DNA from 4 places in the Serratia aquatilis genome. Region 1 is predicted to be linked to each of the others. Evidence: predicted binding sites of a transcription regulator. Region 1 holds the regulator's gene; each other region holds the start of a gene.
The links. Region 1 encodes CRP, which controls carbon source genes, mostly activating them, when cyclic AMP is high. Its sites were predicted from a motif close to ATGTGANNNNNNTCACAT; they were not measured.

Region 1 (3,646 bases):
CTGATTCGGTAGCATATGGACTGAGTATGGTACTGGAGGCTGGCTATCTGACTATCGTGGCACGAGCGATGGCGACGCCGCTTTATTTGCAGCATAAGCTGGTGGCATTGCCTATCGACTGTCTGCCGCAGGCACAGTATTGCGTGCTGTACTCGCAAAAATCGCCGCTAACCATCACGGCGCGGCGCTTTCTTGATTTATTGCGCACATACTGCCAGCGTTACCGTTGGTAGGCTCAGGCAATCTCGCGGATTTCAAAGCTATGGGTGACGCTGGCGGCTTTATTCAGCATCAGCGCAACGGAGCAATATTTCTCTGCGGAAAGGTTTACCGCTCGTTCCACGATCTTATCGGTCAGCCCTTTACCCGCGACAATAAAGTGCAGGTTGATATGGGTAAACAGGCGAGGGGCTTCTTCTCGGCGTTCTGATGTCAGTTTTACTTCACAATCAACGATATCGTTACGCCCTTTTTGCAAAATTGACACCACATCGATAGCACTGCAGCCACCCACAGACATCAGTACCATTTCCATCGGACTTGGCGCTTTCTCCCCCGCGTTACCATCCATCAATACCTGGTGACCAGAAGCGGACTCACCCATAAATGTCAGCCCTTCTACCCACTTGACTCTTGCCTGCATTTTGTACTCTCCGGTTTATTTCTGAAAAACAAAGTACGCTTTCGCATAGAAACTGGCAACGGAACCTGATGCTAATCATGCTGAAGCGAGACAACACAAGACACTCGCCTCACTCTGTGCTACAAACAAAGCCGCAATAACTCTTTCCAGGTCACCGATTTCAGGGAAATGTCCAAGGAAAGGCCCCTATATTGGCATGTTAACAGAATGTAGCTTGCAGCACTCCACGCAAGTCAATATGCTAGAACATAAGCGTATTTCTATAACACGCCTCAAAACCTGTTGATAGCCACTAATAATAAACCAGGCTAGAAGCACGTTTTACAGGGAACTCTGACCCCTGTGATACAAGGCAGCGATTACAACAGAGGATAACAGCGAATGGTTCTCGGCAAACCGCAAACAGACCCGACTCTTGAATGGTTCCTGTCTCATTGCCATATCCACAAATATCCATCGAAGAGTACGCTGATTCACCAAGGTGAAAAAGCCGAAACGCTTTACTACATCGTAAAAGGTTCCGTCGCGGTGCTGATTAAGGATGAAGAAGGCAAAGAGATGATCCTGTCCTACCTTAACCAGGGGGATTTCATCGGCGAGCTCGGATTATTTGAAGAAGGCCAGGAGCGAAGCGCCTGGGTGAGAGCAAAAACAGCCTGTGAAGTGGCTGAAATTTCCTACAAGAAATTCCGCCAACTGATCCAGGTGAACCCGGATATTCTGATGCGCCTGTCCGCACAGATGGCAAACCGTCTACAAGTCACTTCAGAGAAAGTGGGTAACCTCGCCTTCCTTGACGTTACTGGCCGCATCGCACAGACCTTGCTGAATCTGGCAAAACAACCTGATGCCATGACCCACCCTGATGGTATGCAGATCAAAATTACCCGCCAGGAAATTGGCCAAATCGTCGGTTGCTCGCGTGAAACCGTCGGTCGTATTCTGAAAATGCTCGAAGACCAAAACCTGATTTCCGCTCACGGCAAAACTATTGTCGTATACGGTACACGTTAATCCTTGAAAACACGGCGCTACAAGGCGCCGTGTCTTTAGCTGCTGAATAGCAAACCATGTGGCGTCGCCTGATCTACCACCCTGAAGTCAATTACGCACTGCGACAAACACTGGTGCTTTGCCTACCCGTGGTTTTTGGATTGCTGATTAGCAACCTGCAGTTAGGGTTACTGTTCTCGCTGGTTCCCGCCTGTTGCAATATTGCTGGGCTAGATACCCCCCACAAACGCTTCTTCAAACGTCTGATCGTTGGTGGTTCGTTGTTCGCCCTCAGCAGTATTTTGCTGCAGCAGGCGCTGCTGTGGCATATTCCGTTGCCTTTACTGATGCTGGGAATGGCATTGTTACTCGGTGTCAGCGGTGAAATCAGCCCACTGCACGCGCGTCTGTTGCCCGCCGCCCTTGTCGCCGCCATCTTCTCACTCAGTATGGCGGGCAGTGTACCCATATGGCATACCCCCTTGCTGTATATCGTAGGCACGGCGTGGTACGGGTTGTTCACCTGGTTCTGGTTCAAGCTGTGGAAAGAGCAGCCGATGCGTGAATCCCTCAGCCAACTCTATATCCAGTTGGCCGACTATCTAGAAGCCAAATACTCACTGCTGACTCAGCACACCGATCCGGAAACCGCTCTACCGCCTTTATTGAAACGCCAACAACAGGTGATGGATCTGATCAGCCTGTTATACCAGCAACTCAACTTCCTGCCCCATGCCAGTAATGTCGAGCAAAAGCGTTTGCAGCGCAGATTCCAGGTCGCGCTCGATCTGCAGGAACACATTACCGTCAGCCTGCACCAGCCGGAAGAGGTACAAAAACTGGTTGAGCAAAGTCAGGCCGAAGCGATTATCCGCCGCAATGCGCAAGTTATCGCAGCGCGCCTGCGCGAAGTGGCTGGCGACATTCTTTATCATCGACGTTCCAAACGCTTTGGTATGAAGAACGAGCTGGCTGCATTGGAAAAAGTCGCCACACAACATGCTGATAAGCCGGTCGGGCAATTCTGCTATTACCACTTCAGCCGCATCGCACGCCTGCTGCGCACTCAGCGCCCACTTTATCGCCGTGACCTGATGGTCAATCAGTCGCGGTTACCGTTCTGGCCTGCGGTGGTGAGTTATCTTTCACCCAAATCCAACGCCTTGCGAAATGCGACCCGGCTGGGGGTGATACTCGCCGTCGGCAGCAGCCTGGGGATGATTTTCAATCTGCCAAAACCCTATTGGATCTTACTGACCATCATGCTGGTCAGCCAGAACGGCTACAACGCCACGCGGGTGAGGATCCAACACCGTGCGCTTGGCACGGTGGCCGGGTTAGTGATTGCAGCAGGGTTGTTACAGTTACAACTGCCGGAGACGGTGACGCTGTGTATCATGCTGGTAGTCACCCTCGTGGCTTATCTGGTTCTACGTAAAAACTACGGGCTGGCGGTGATCGGTTTCACCATTACCGCAGTCTACACGTTGCAAATTTTAGCCCTCAACGGCACTCATTTCCTGGTGCCTCGGCTGATAGATACGCTCATCGGCTGCGTGCTGGTATTTGGCGGTACAATCTGGCTGTGGCCGCAATGGCAGAGTGGGTTGCTGCGTAAAAATGCGCATCAGGCGTTGGAGCATGACCAAACGGCGTTACGCTTGTTACTAGAGGAACCGGATGCCGCCCAATTGGCCTATGCACGAATGTCGGTTAATCAAGCGCATAACACCCTGTTTACCTCTCTCAATCAGGCGATGCAGGAGCCGGGGTTCAAATCAGATTATCTGGCAGATATGCGGTTATGGATCACCCACAACCAGTTTATTGTCGAACATCTGAATGCGATGACCATTCTGGCACGCGAGCACTATATGCTGACGCCAAAGCTGGCTGAGGAATATCTGCAAAGTTGTGAGATTGCGCTACAAAGTTGCCAGCAGCGCTTGGAGTATGACGGCCCGAACACCAGTAGCAGCATCATGCAGTTGCCAGATTTGCACCCAGATA
Region 2 (3,646 bases), 2.5 Mb from region 1:
GCTCAGAGTGCTGTTGTGCAAGATCACTGTCAGTTGCCTAGGCTGTAGCCTTTTACTCAATACGCGTATTGGCCTGATCGGCAGTTGCAAGCTAGCCAACCTATTCAGTTATACCCGTCGCCCTTCGAGCCGCATAGGTGTTGGCTGCGTTACTCGGCCCATGCTGGGCCTCGCCCCTTCGGGGCCGCTGCAAGCAGCGTTCAAATCTGCTCCCGGCAGATTTGTCGCTCTGTGGCCGCCTACATGCAACTTGAAGTAACTTGGGTATATCAAGAAAAGAGTGGTGTTTTATTCGGAAGATTCGGCTGAAAAACATCTGTACAGAATATGAGGTGTTTTGAGTACTGGCTAATGGGAGCTGCCTTGCTCCCATTGTTGTATCAGATTTGATGCTGCAGACGCCGTTCACCACGGCAAACACTCAGCACACTCCAACTAAGGGCAATCAGGACGAGTGGTGCGCCAACAAAGCCGATATTTGACATTCCAAAATGCAGACTGACCAGGTTCCCTAGCAATGCACCGCCCCCTATTCCCAAGTTATACAATCCGGAAAAAATCGCCATGCCAACGTCCGTAGCATCTGATGCCAAACTAAGTACTTTAGCCTGCATAGCCAGGCCGAATGCCATAATCGCCATTCCCCAAACCACGCAAAGCAGCGTCAAGGTAGCTTCATTAACGGATGCTGGCAGCAGCAATAGTAGACTGGTCGCCAACAGAGCTAGCGCACCAATAAAGAAACCCGAAGGAAAGCGTTCGCTGTAGCGACTGAACAGCAGGCTACCGATAATCCCAGCGGCACCAAACAGCAGCAGCATCATAGTGGTAAAGTTGCCGGAAAGGCCCACTATATTCTGGATAAAGGGTTCAATATAACTGTATGCGGTAAAATGGGCCGTCACGACAATGATGGTCAACATATACAATCTGACCAATGTTGGGCGTTTGAACAGTAAAGGGACGCTGGACAACGAGCCTGAATGTTCACTTTTCAGTTCGGGCAGCAATCGCCACAGCATCACCAACGCAAAGCTGGCGCAAACGGCGATACCAATGAATGTCATGCGCCAACCGAGCAGTTGCCCTACTATTCTGCCTAAAGGTAAGCCAAGCACCATTGCCAGTGCGGTTCCCCCAGCCAACATGCTCAATGCCTGCGCACGCTTGCCCGGCGGGGCGAGGCGAATAGCCAGTGATGCCGTGATCGACCAGAATACTGAGTGCGCTAACGCCACTCCCACGCGCGAAATCACCAACGTAGTAAAGTTCCACGCAACAGCAGTGAGTACATGGCTGGCGATAAATAGAACGAATACCCCGATCAGCAACTTACGCCGCTCAATCTTGCTGGTAAGCAACATGCAGATTAACGACGCCACAGCGACGATCCAGGCGTAAATAGTAATGATCAGCCCCACCTGCTCTGTTTGCATCTCAAAGCTTTGGGCAATATCACTTAATAGTCCAATCGGGATAAACTCGGTGGTATTAAAAATAAACGCCGAAATGGCAAGCGTGGCCACACGCATCCAGGCAACAGAACGGGAAGTGCTGATTTCTTCCATCAAGGGATATTCCAGTACGAAAGGTAATGGCGATATGTTATCCAACACGCGGAAAAAACTCGACACAGATCACATTTATTTTTCGTGTAATTTCTCAGCAACGCTGCTAGTCGGATTTGCTATACCCTAAAAAATTCGAGTTGCTTGTAGGCGGCAAGCTTACGAGGCCCCAGGAGCATAGATAACTATGTGACTGGGGTGAGTAAGCGTAGCCAACACCCAAGCAACTTGAAGTATGAAGGGTATATGGGCAAGAAAGAAAAATGCCCTCAGAGGAGGGCACTTGCGCGGATTACTATTTTCCCGGAACGACTGAGAAATGCGTTATTGCAAGTTATGAAGCAACAACACGCTCAACCAGCGCACGCGTCAGATCGGTGCGGATAAGGTTGCAGGTTTTAGTAATACGGAATTGATAAGCCGCATCCATTATTTGGTGAATATCCGGACTGACGTTGTCACGAACACGCATATAAAGTTTGGCCTCGGCTAAAATATTGTTCAATTCAGTACTGCGGCTTTGATACAACTTGCTATTTACCTGTTGTAGGGCATTCAACTCTCTCATGCACGTAACCATGACAGCATCAGTATCGGCCGAAATCATCGGCTGAGCTGGCTGCGCAATAACTGGGTTTGGCGTTGCTGCCGGAACCGGCTGAACAACAGCCTGGTTTTTTGTGGCCGCCGGAGCTGGCTTGGTTTTAGCACTATCATTTGCATTCTGGCACCCTGCCAGCAACACACACAATGCCGCTATTGCGATTGCTTTATTCATCACTAAGAAACTCCGGGAAACTAAAGAACAGTAAGATTTACTACTGTAAAAACGACTTGGCGTAGCATAGAGGAATAAACACCGTGTTGACAAGGCTTAGCCCCCGAATAGTCCAAGCATTTTAAGACGGCTTTCAGAGTAGCATAGAAAAGCTCAAAAAATACCTGAAGGATGATTGAGCTAAAGTTATTTAGCTGATTAGTAAGGTTTTTTACAATTGACATCACTTTAAATTAAAATGAAAAACCAGATACCTATCACAGTTGCACCCTAAATAATTCGAGTTGCTGGCAAGCGACAACACAGTGGCCAATCTATTGATTCTCCGTTCAGCTTTACGAAGAGCACCTAACAACTGACTTCTTCGCTAATGGAGTAGTTCAAAACGTCTTCAGTATTACCGCTGTCGCCAACCTGCCACTTAAAGTGATGTGGATACATGTCGCTCAGCCTTACCGCTACCTACCCAGCCGCCTCTATCCAAGCAGCAGAGGTAAAAAACAATTTTTCAGGTGTCTGATTGAGGATAAGTGTAGAAAAACGAGTCAACATGCTCAATCTGACAGCAAACGCACTTTTTCCCTACTTTAGTGCTTTGACAAACTCATGGTACCCCGCTATTATTCGCCCCGTTCACACGATTCCTCTGTAGTTCAGTCGGTAGAACGGCGGACTGTTAATCCGTATGTCACTGGTTCGAGTCCAGTCAGAGGAGCCAAAAATTCAATGCCATGGACAGCCATTGTTGTCCATGGTGTCTCAAAGTAAAATCCTCTTTTCTCAAACCTAGCTACACTCTGTTCCATACTCGTATATTGAAATCCAGCATTTTTGGGGGCCTCAAAAGGACTCGAATCGGCAAGATTATGTATCTTGGGTATACACCTCTGTTAATCTCATAAAGTGGCTCGTGAGCAACTATTACTTTATAAAATAATACCTGCAAAGATATTGTCTTGGCGGATTTCTCCAACCTCGGATTCACTGAATATGCAGCGCTGATGGTGTCGGTTAACTTGGCCGCGATTGCCGCCACGCTGGTGATGCTGCATCTGTTTTTCCGCAAAGACATTCCGGCAGTTTACGATCTGTCCCTGCTGAAAACACCGAAAGAGGCCATCCGCGACCTAAACTGATCAGCCGCCCGATAGTGCTCACGCCACTGGGAACCAAACTGTGCCGACCCTCTGAAGTGATACTGGATATTTTGTCCGAGGCACAACGCGGCGCCTTCGCCAAGGAAGACGGTGAACGCGTGGTGGATGCGCAAGGCAAACGTGTAGAGAAATAGAAAGATAAT
Region 3 (3,646 bases), 2.5 Mb from region 1:
TCATCGGTAACAACCGCAAACGGAGTCACTTCTGAACCGGTACCTGAAGTAGTGGTGACAGCGATCATCTTCGCTTTCACACCCATTTTCGGGAACTTGTAGATACGTTTACGGATGTCCATAAAGCGCAGTGCCAAATCTTCGAAATGGGTTTCAGGGTGTTCGTACAGCACCCACATGATCTTCGCTGCATCCATTGGTGAACCGCCGCCAAGTGCGATGATCACATCTGGTTTGAAGGAGTTCATCTGTTCGGCACCTTTACGTACGATGCTCAGTGTTGGGTCAGCTTCAACTTCAAAGAACACTTCGGTTTCAACACCGTGCGATTTCAGAACCTTGGTGATCTGATCGGCATAGCCGTTATTGAACAGGTAGCGGTCGGTAACGATAAAGGCGCGTTTTGCCCCATCGCTAGCCACCTCATCCAGCGCGATTGGCAGAGAGCCCCGGCGGAAGTAGATAGATTTAGGAAGTTTGTGCCACAACATGTTTTCTGCTCGCTTCGCTACAGTTTTCTTGTTGATCAAGTGTTTTGGACCGACGTTCTCAGAGATGGAGTTACCACCCCATGAACCGCAGCCCAGCGTCAGTGAAGGAGCGAGTTTAAAGTTGTACAGGTCACCGATACCACCCTGAGATGCAGGGGTGTTAATCAGGATACGTGCGGTTTTCATTTTGTCGCCGAAATACTCGACACGTTCAGTCTGGTTATCTTGGTCGGTGTACAGGCAAGAGGTGTGACCGATACCGCCCATGGCGACCAGTTTCTCTGCTTTGCTGACGGCATCTTCAAAGTTTTTTGCACGGTACATAGCCAGGGTAGGGGACAGTTTTTCGTGTGCAAATGGCTCTGATTCATCAACCAGTTTCACTTCACCGATCAGGATCTTGGTATTGGCTGGCACTTTGATACCGGCCATTTCAGCGATTTTTGGCGCAGACTGACCAACGATGGCTGCATTCAGGCCGCCATTTTTCAAAATGATGTCTTGAACGGCTTTCAGCTCTTTACCCTGCAGCATATAGCCACCGTGGGAAGCGAAACGCTCGCGAACGGCATCATAAATTGAGTCAACAACAATAACCGACTGCTCAGAAGCACAAATTACGCCACTGTCGAAGGTTTTTGACATCAGAATCGAAGCCACAACACGCTTGATGTCTGCGGTTTCATCCACAACGACTGGGGTGTTACCGGCACCTACGCCAATTGCAGGCTTACCAGAACTGTACGCAGCCTTAACCATACCAGGACCACCGGTCGCCAGGATCAGGTTGATGTCTGGGTGGTGCATTAACTGATTTGACAAATCAACCGTCGGTTGATCGATCCAACCCACGATGTCTTTTGGTGCACCTGCAGCGATAGCAGCCTGAAGAACAATGTCAGCCGCTTTATTGGTGGCATTTTTGGCACGCGGGTGCGGGGAGAAAATGATACCGTTACGTGTTTTCAAGCTGATAAGAGCTTTGAAAATAGCGGTAGAAGTTGGGTTAGTGGTAGGAACGATGCCACAAATCAGGCCAATCGGTTCAGCGATGGTAATGGTACCGAAGGTCTGGTCTTCAGAGAGAATACCGCAGGTTTTCTCATCTTTATAAGCGTTATAGATATATTCGGATGCGAAGTGGTTTTTGATGACTTTATCTTCAACGATCCCCATACCTGATTCTTCAACGGCCATCTTGGCCAGGGGAATACGTGCATCGGCAGCGGCGAGGGCGGCGGCGCGGAAAATTTTATCTACTTGCTCTTGCGAGAAGTTGGCATACTCGCGCTGGGCTTTTTTGACACGCGCTACCAGCTCGTTCAATTCAGCGACATTCGTTACAGCCATAATGCTCTCCTGATAATGTTAAACTCTTTCAGTGAATAAGCCGTTCGAGCAACTAGTATAGACAGGGGGGAGGGTGGTGTCTGTTAAAAACAGTGGTTCCCCACATTTAGCAACTCATACTGCTGATTTACTTAAAGAGCTTTACCAACTGCCGAAGCTATCGTAGGCAAAAGGTAGAACGAAATCACCGCTACTTAATCTTTAACATTCTTATCTCTTCTAGCGACGACTGAGAGCTTAACTATTTCTGAGTGGATATTATGTGATTTAAATCATAAAAAATGCATGCTGACACCTTTCAGCTTGGGTTTTTGAGAATCATTCTCAATAATATGACTAGCTTTCGTGCTTTCACACATAAAACAGCAATGTTTATACGTTACATTAACAAAAGAGTATTATTTTGTAACAATGCTGTGGGTAGGGGAAAAATGCTATGGGTGGATGGATTACCCGGCGCAATTCTATTACATTAGCGCGCATCAGCAGCCTCTCTTTTACAGCTATTAAATGCGGAGTTTTTTGTGGGCCAATCGATGTTGGATCTTTCCGTCTATATCAAGTTTTTTGTTGGCTTGTTTGCGCTGGTAAATCCGGTAGGAATTCTACCGGTATTTATCAGCATGACCAGCTATCAGGCTGAGGCTGGGCGTAACAAAACCAACCTGACGGCTAACCTGTCGGTGGCTATTATCCTGTGGACCTCACTGTTCTTGGGAGAAGTTATACTGCGTGTCTTCGGCATCTCCATCGATTCGTTCCGTATTGCTGGTGGAATTCTGGTGGTCAGTATTGCCATGTCGATGATCAGCGGCAAATTGGGGGAGGACAAACAGAACAAGCAGGAAAAATCAGAGAGTGCGATCCGTGAAAGCATCGGGGTTGTACCCTTGGCATTACCATTGATGGCTGGCCCTGGCGCAATCAGTTCAACCATTGTTTGGAGTTCACGCTATCACAGCTGGCAAAACCTGTTAGGTTTTACCCTGGCTATTGCTGTGTTTGCCTTTTGTTGCTGGTTATTGTTCCGCGCGGCTCCCTTATTGGTACGCTTACTGGGCCAAACCGGCATCAACGTTGTCACACGTATCATGGGGTTGTTACTGATGGCGTTAGGGATTGAGTTTATTGTAACCGGAATTAAAGCTATATTCCCTGGCCTGTTATAACCGCAGCTAAGCCGTGGATAAGAACATTCGCGGCTAAATATTTTTAATTATTAAATTATTACCGATAGCGCTTTAATAGTGAACATATCCCATCCGCTACCTTATATTTAGCGTTAAACTGTATAAAAATCCCTCTACAGCTTAGTAATGTCTCTATCGGCTATTTTTGATACTTTCACCACGTTTTCCCTACGGTTTTTTCCTTGAGCACCCAACAAATGCTGCAAATTTATTCACCTCATTCTGTAGGGGTTGTATCAAATTCTTACAGATGTTATTAGTGAGTAACGAAGCATTAGTAGGTGTTTATTCTTTGAACTATGCAGATTGTTAACTGAATGTTTCTTTCTGGCGATGTTTGGCAGTGAGTCAGAGTTAGGTAGGGCTTTTGTTTTTTAAGTCCTTTAAAATCTTTTTAAATCATTTTGTTGGCGTGTTTTTTCGCAAAAATTTAAACATGGGAGTGGTGATGCTCGGGGATACAAAAGTGAAATGCTTAACATTTCCGTAAAATTTATCGGCTACGGCTTTTTACTTCTGCTAATTTACGGGCAGCTCAGTCAGGAATTAGTCTTTTTTCTGACTCGTAATTCAGGAAGGTCTTTTTCAGCGTTTATTTATTCGGCATTGGTATAA
Region 4 (3,646 bases), 450 kb from region 1:
CGGTGCGCTAGGCCCGGGTATCTCGAGTCAGAAGGCGACTTTGTCATCAACCTCAAGCGCCTGCGGGCGCTTTTTCATATCTGATAGTATCCAGAGCCCGGTTAGGAAATACTCAGCTATCCTGAGGTTGAATGTGAAATCGCGTATCGCATCGCATTCAGTTGATCTATCCTAGGCTGTGCCCCTTAACTGTCCGCCAGTGGCGCTTACGAACAGTTAAGGGGCACAGCCTAATGGCCGCATGGAGTGCAGCAAAAGGCATGGAGCCTGAAAAAAAGCATTTTTATAACAGGAGTTTGTCACATGGCGTTTGAGATCCAGAGCAGAGGTTTCGCGCGTTGGTTGGCGCCGGTATTAGCATTATTGATGGTGATGCAACTGACCGCCTGCGGCGATAAAGAGCCAGAACAACGCAAGGCTTTCATCGATTATTTGCAAAATACGGTGATGCGCAGTGGTTTAAACATACCGACGTTGAGTGAAGATCAGAAACAGAAATTTGGCACCTATGCCAGTGATTACGCCATCCTGGTAGGTTTTTCCCAGCAGTTATCGAAATCCGTAGAGGCTAGCCTGACGCCCGCATTGGATCAGATTAATGAGATCCACACCGCGCGGGATTACATGGGTAAACGTGATGCCTTGCAACAATCGATAGAGGGATTGAACCTGCTGGGCCAGCAGATCCAGTCGGCGAAGTCACAGGCGGATAATGCGCGTGCGGCGTTGAAACAGCCAGATGACCTGAAAGCGGTGTACAACCAGGTTTATGACAAGATTGTCACCTCCCCGGCTAATGCGCTGATGCCAGCGATCCCAACCACCGCGGGTTTTGTTCAGGAATTGGTGCAGGTAGGGGATTTCCTCAAGGCTCAGGGTAATCAGGTGAGTTTCAATAACGGCGGTGTGCAGTTCCGTACCCAACAACAAGCGGTGCAGTACAACGCCATGATGTCCAGTCTGGTGGCTAAACAACAGAACCTGCTGAACGCACAGAAGACCGTGCAGGCGGTAATGCAGTAACGGCAACACCTTGTAAAGGTATGTGGGGGCTCCCGCATACCTTATCCCGCTTTCTTGTCGCACTTCTTCCCCGTATATCTTGTACTACACTTCAATAAATCATCATTTCTCTTAATGTAGTTTTCTTTCATTTACACCATGGTTAATTGCTGGTGGAGCAGTTACTCACAGGGAAGACTTCATTTCAGACCACCCATCGTTATCTGGAATTAAAATAAATTGTGATTTAAGTCACAATTCAAAAACAAAAAAGTAAGGGGTATATGTGATTTTAATCACGTTTTTAACCCGTTATTAAGGCGTTTTCCCATTTTGTGTTTTTTTTACACTGACAATTTGTGATCTAGATCACCAAAAACACCTGGTTGTGGGGTGGTAATGTGTGATGTTGATCACAATAATTCCGTGAGGTTCGCGTAGTAAAAGGAGCGTGGTAGAGTCCATTTCGCAAACAGCACAACACGGCTGCAACGTTACAACAATTATCGCGCGCTCTTATTGTCAGCGCGTAACAATAGGGGTGTGTTTTATGTTTTCACCAGATATCAAGGTTAAAGTTCAAAACTTTGGCCGCTTCCTGAGTAATATGGTGATGCCCAATATTGGCGCATTCATCGCCTGGGGTATTATTACAGCATTATTCATTCCAACCGGCTGGCTGCCAAATGAGACGCTAGCCAAGCTGGTAGGTCCAATGATCACCTACCTGCTGCCACTGCTGATTGGTTACACCGGCGGTAAGTTGGTTGGTGGCGAGCGTGGTGGTGTTGTTGGTGCCATTACCACCATGGGTGTGATCGTTGGTGCTGATATGCCAATGTTCCTTGGCGCCATGATTGCTGGTCCATTGGGTGGCTGGGCAATCAAACACTTCGACCGCTGGGTTGATGGCAAGATCAAGAGCGGCTTCGAGATGTTGGTTAACAACTTCTCCGCCGGTATCATCGGTATGTTGCTGGCAATCCTTGCCTTCATGGGTATTGGCCCGTTGGTAGAGGTGTTGTCCAAGTTCTTGGCGGCTGGCGTGAATATCATGGTGGCCAACAACCTGCTGCCACTGACGTCGATCTTCGTTGAACCCGCGAAAATTCTGTTCCTGAACAACGCAATCAATCATGGTATCTTCTCGCCGCTGGGTATCCAGCAAGCTACCGAAACGGGTAAATCGATCTTCTTCCTGATCGAAGCTAACCCAGGCCCAGGTTTGGGCGTGCTGATGGCCTATATGTTCTTTGGCCGCGGCAGTGCCAAGCAGTCTGCAGGCGGTGCAGCGATCATCCACTTCCTGGGGGGGATCCATGAGATTTACTTCCCATACGTGCTGATGAATCCTCGTCTGATTCTGGCGGTAATTCTGGGTGGTATGACCGGTGTATTCACTCTGACCTTGCTGAATGGCGGTCTGGTTTCACCTGCTTCTCCAGGTTCTATCCTGGCGGTATTGGCGATGACACCAAAAGGTGCCTACTTCGCTAACATTGCGGCCGTCTTCGCTGCCTTCCTGGTTTCCTTCCTGGTTTCTGCTCTGTTGCTGAAAACCTCGAAAGTGAAAGAGGAAGACGATCTTGAAGAAGCGACTCGCCGTATGCAGGGCATGAAAGCTCAGTCCAAAGGTGGCAAAGCGGTTAATGCAGCGGTAGACGGTGATTTGAGTACCGTGCGCAAAATCATCGTGGCTTGTGATGCCGGTATGGGTTCCAGCGCCATGGGTGCCGGTGTACTGCGCAAGAAAGTCACGGATGCAGGGTTGAAGAATATTTCGGTCACCAACTGCGCGATCAACAGCCTGCCGGAAGATGTGGATCTGGTGATCACTCACCGCGATCTTACTGAGCGTGCAATGCGCCATGCACCTCAGGCCCAGCACATTTCGCTGACCAATTTCCTGGACAGCCAGTTGTACAGTGATTTGACTGCACGCCTGTTGGCCGCCAACAACCCCACTGAGATTGAACAGAAGGTCATTTCTACACTGGATGATAGTTTTGAAGCCAGCGAAGAGAACCTGTTCAAACTGGGCGAAGGCAATGTGTTCCTTAATCTGCAGGCAAGCAATAAAGAAGACGCTATCCGTTTCGCCGGTGAGCAACTAGTGAAGGGCGGCTACGTTGAGCCTGAATATGTTCCCGCGATGCTTGAGCGTGAGAAGCTGACCTCCACTTATCTTGGTGAGTCGATTGCCGTACCGCACGGCACTATTGAAGCTAAAGACCGTGTGCTGCGTACTGGCGTGGTGTTCTGCCAGTATCCGCAGGGTGTCCGCTTCGGTGATGAAGAGGATGAAGTCGCGCGCTTGGTGATCGGTATTGCGGCACGTAATAACGAACATATCCAGGTGATCACCAGCCTGACCAACGCGCTGGATGATGAGACAGTCATTGAGCGGCTGGCGCATACTACCAGTGTGCAGGAAGTGCTGGAATTGCTTGGCGGCAAGAAAGCCTGATAACAGAATCATTTTAAGGGGTGCAGCTTGCTGCACCCTTCGACATTAAGAAAGGTAGGAATATGAAAGCATTACATTTCGGAGCCGGAAACATTGGCCGTGGTTTTATTGGCAAACTGCTTGCTGATGCACATGCCGAACTGACTTTTGCTGACGTTAACCAGACCGTGCTGGATG

Region 2: a site for CRP is predicted at 1,626-1,643, ahead of SAQUA_RS09380 (sugar transporter). Genes of this name have one in related genera too.
Region 3: a site for CRP is predicted at 2,102-2,119, ahead of adhE (bifunctional acetaldehyde-CoA/alcohol dehydrogenase). Genes of this name have one in related genera too.
Region 4: a site for CRP is predicted at 1,404-1,421, ahead of SAQUA_RS00135 (PTS mannitol transporter subunit IICBA). Genes of this name have one in related genera too.

The regions. Positions count from the first base shown of each region.
Region 1 is NZ_CP173186.1:5,000,242-5,003,887, forward strand. It holds gene SAQUA_RS22810 (LysR substrate-binding domain-containing protein) at 1-233, shown strand, start outside; gene SAQUA_RS22815 (OsmC family protein) at 236-643, opposite strand; gene crp (cAMP-activated global transcriptional regulator CRP) at 1,025-1,657, shown strand; gene SAQUA_RS22825 (YccS/YhfK family putative transporter) at 1,714-3,646, shown strand, end outside.
Region 2 is NZ_CP173186.1:2,108,680-2,112,325, reverse strand. It holds gene SAQUA_RS09380 (sugar transporter) at 381-1,568, opposite strand; gene SAQUA_RS09375 (hypothetical protein) at 1,903-2,346, opposite strand; tRNA gene SAQUA_RS09370 (tRNA-Asn) at 2,989-3,064, shown strand; partial or broken gene SAQUA_RS09365 (ArsB/NhaD family transporter) at 3,294-3,479, shown strand; partial or broken gene SAQUA_RS09360 (arsenate reductase) at 3,473-3,637, shown strand.
Region 3 is NZ_CP173186.1:2,452,872-2,456,517, forward strand. It holds gene adhE (bifunctional acetaldehyde-CoA/alcohol dehydrogenase) at 1-1,841, opposite strand, end outside; gene SAQUA_RS11030 (YchE family NAAT transporter) at 2,366-3,010, shown strand.
Region 4 is NZ_CP173186.1:31,201-34,846, forward strand. It holds gene SAQUA_RS00130 (DUF3053 domain-containing protein) at 304-1,023, shown strand; gene SAQUA_RS00135 (PTS mannitol transporter subunit IICBA) at 1,553-3,469, shown strand; gene SAQUA_RS00140 (mannitol-1-phosphate 5-dehydrogenase) at 3,532-3,646, shown strand, end outside.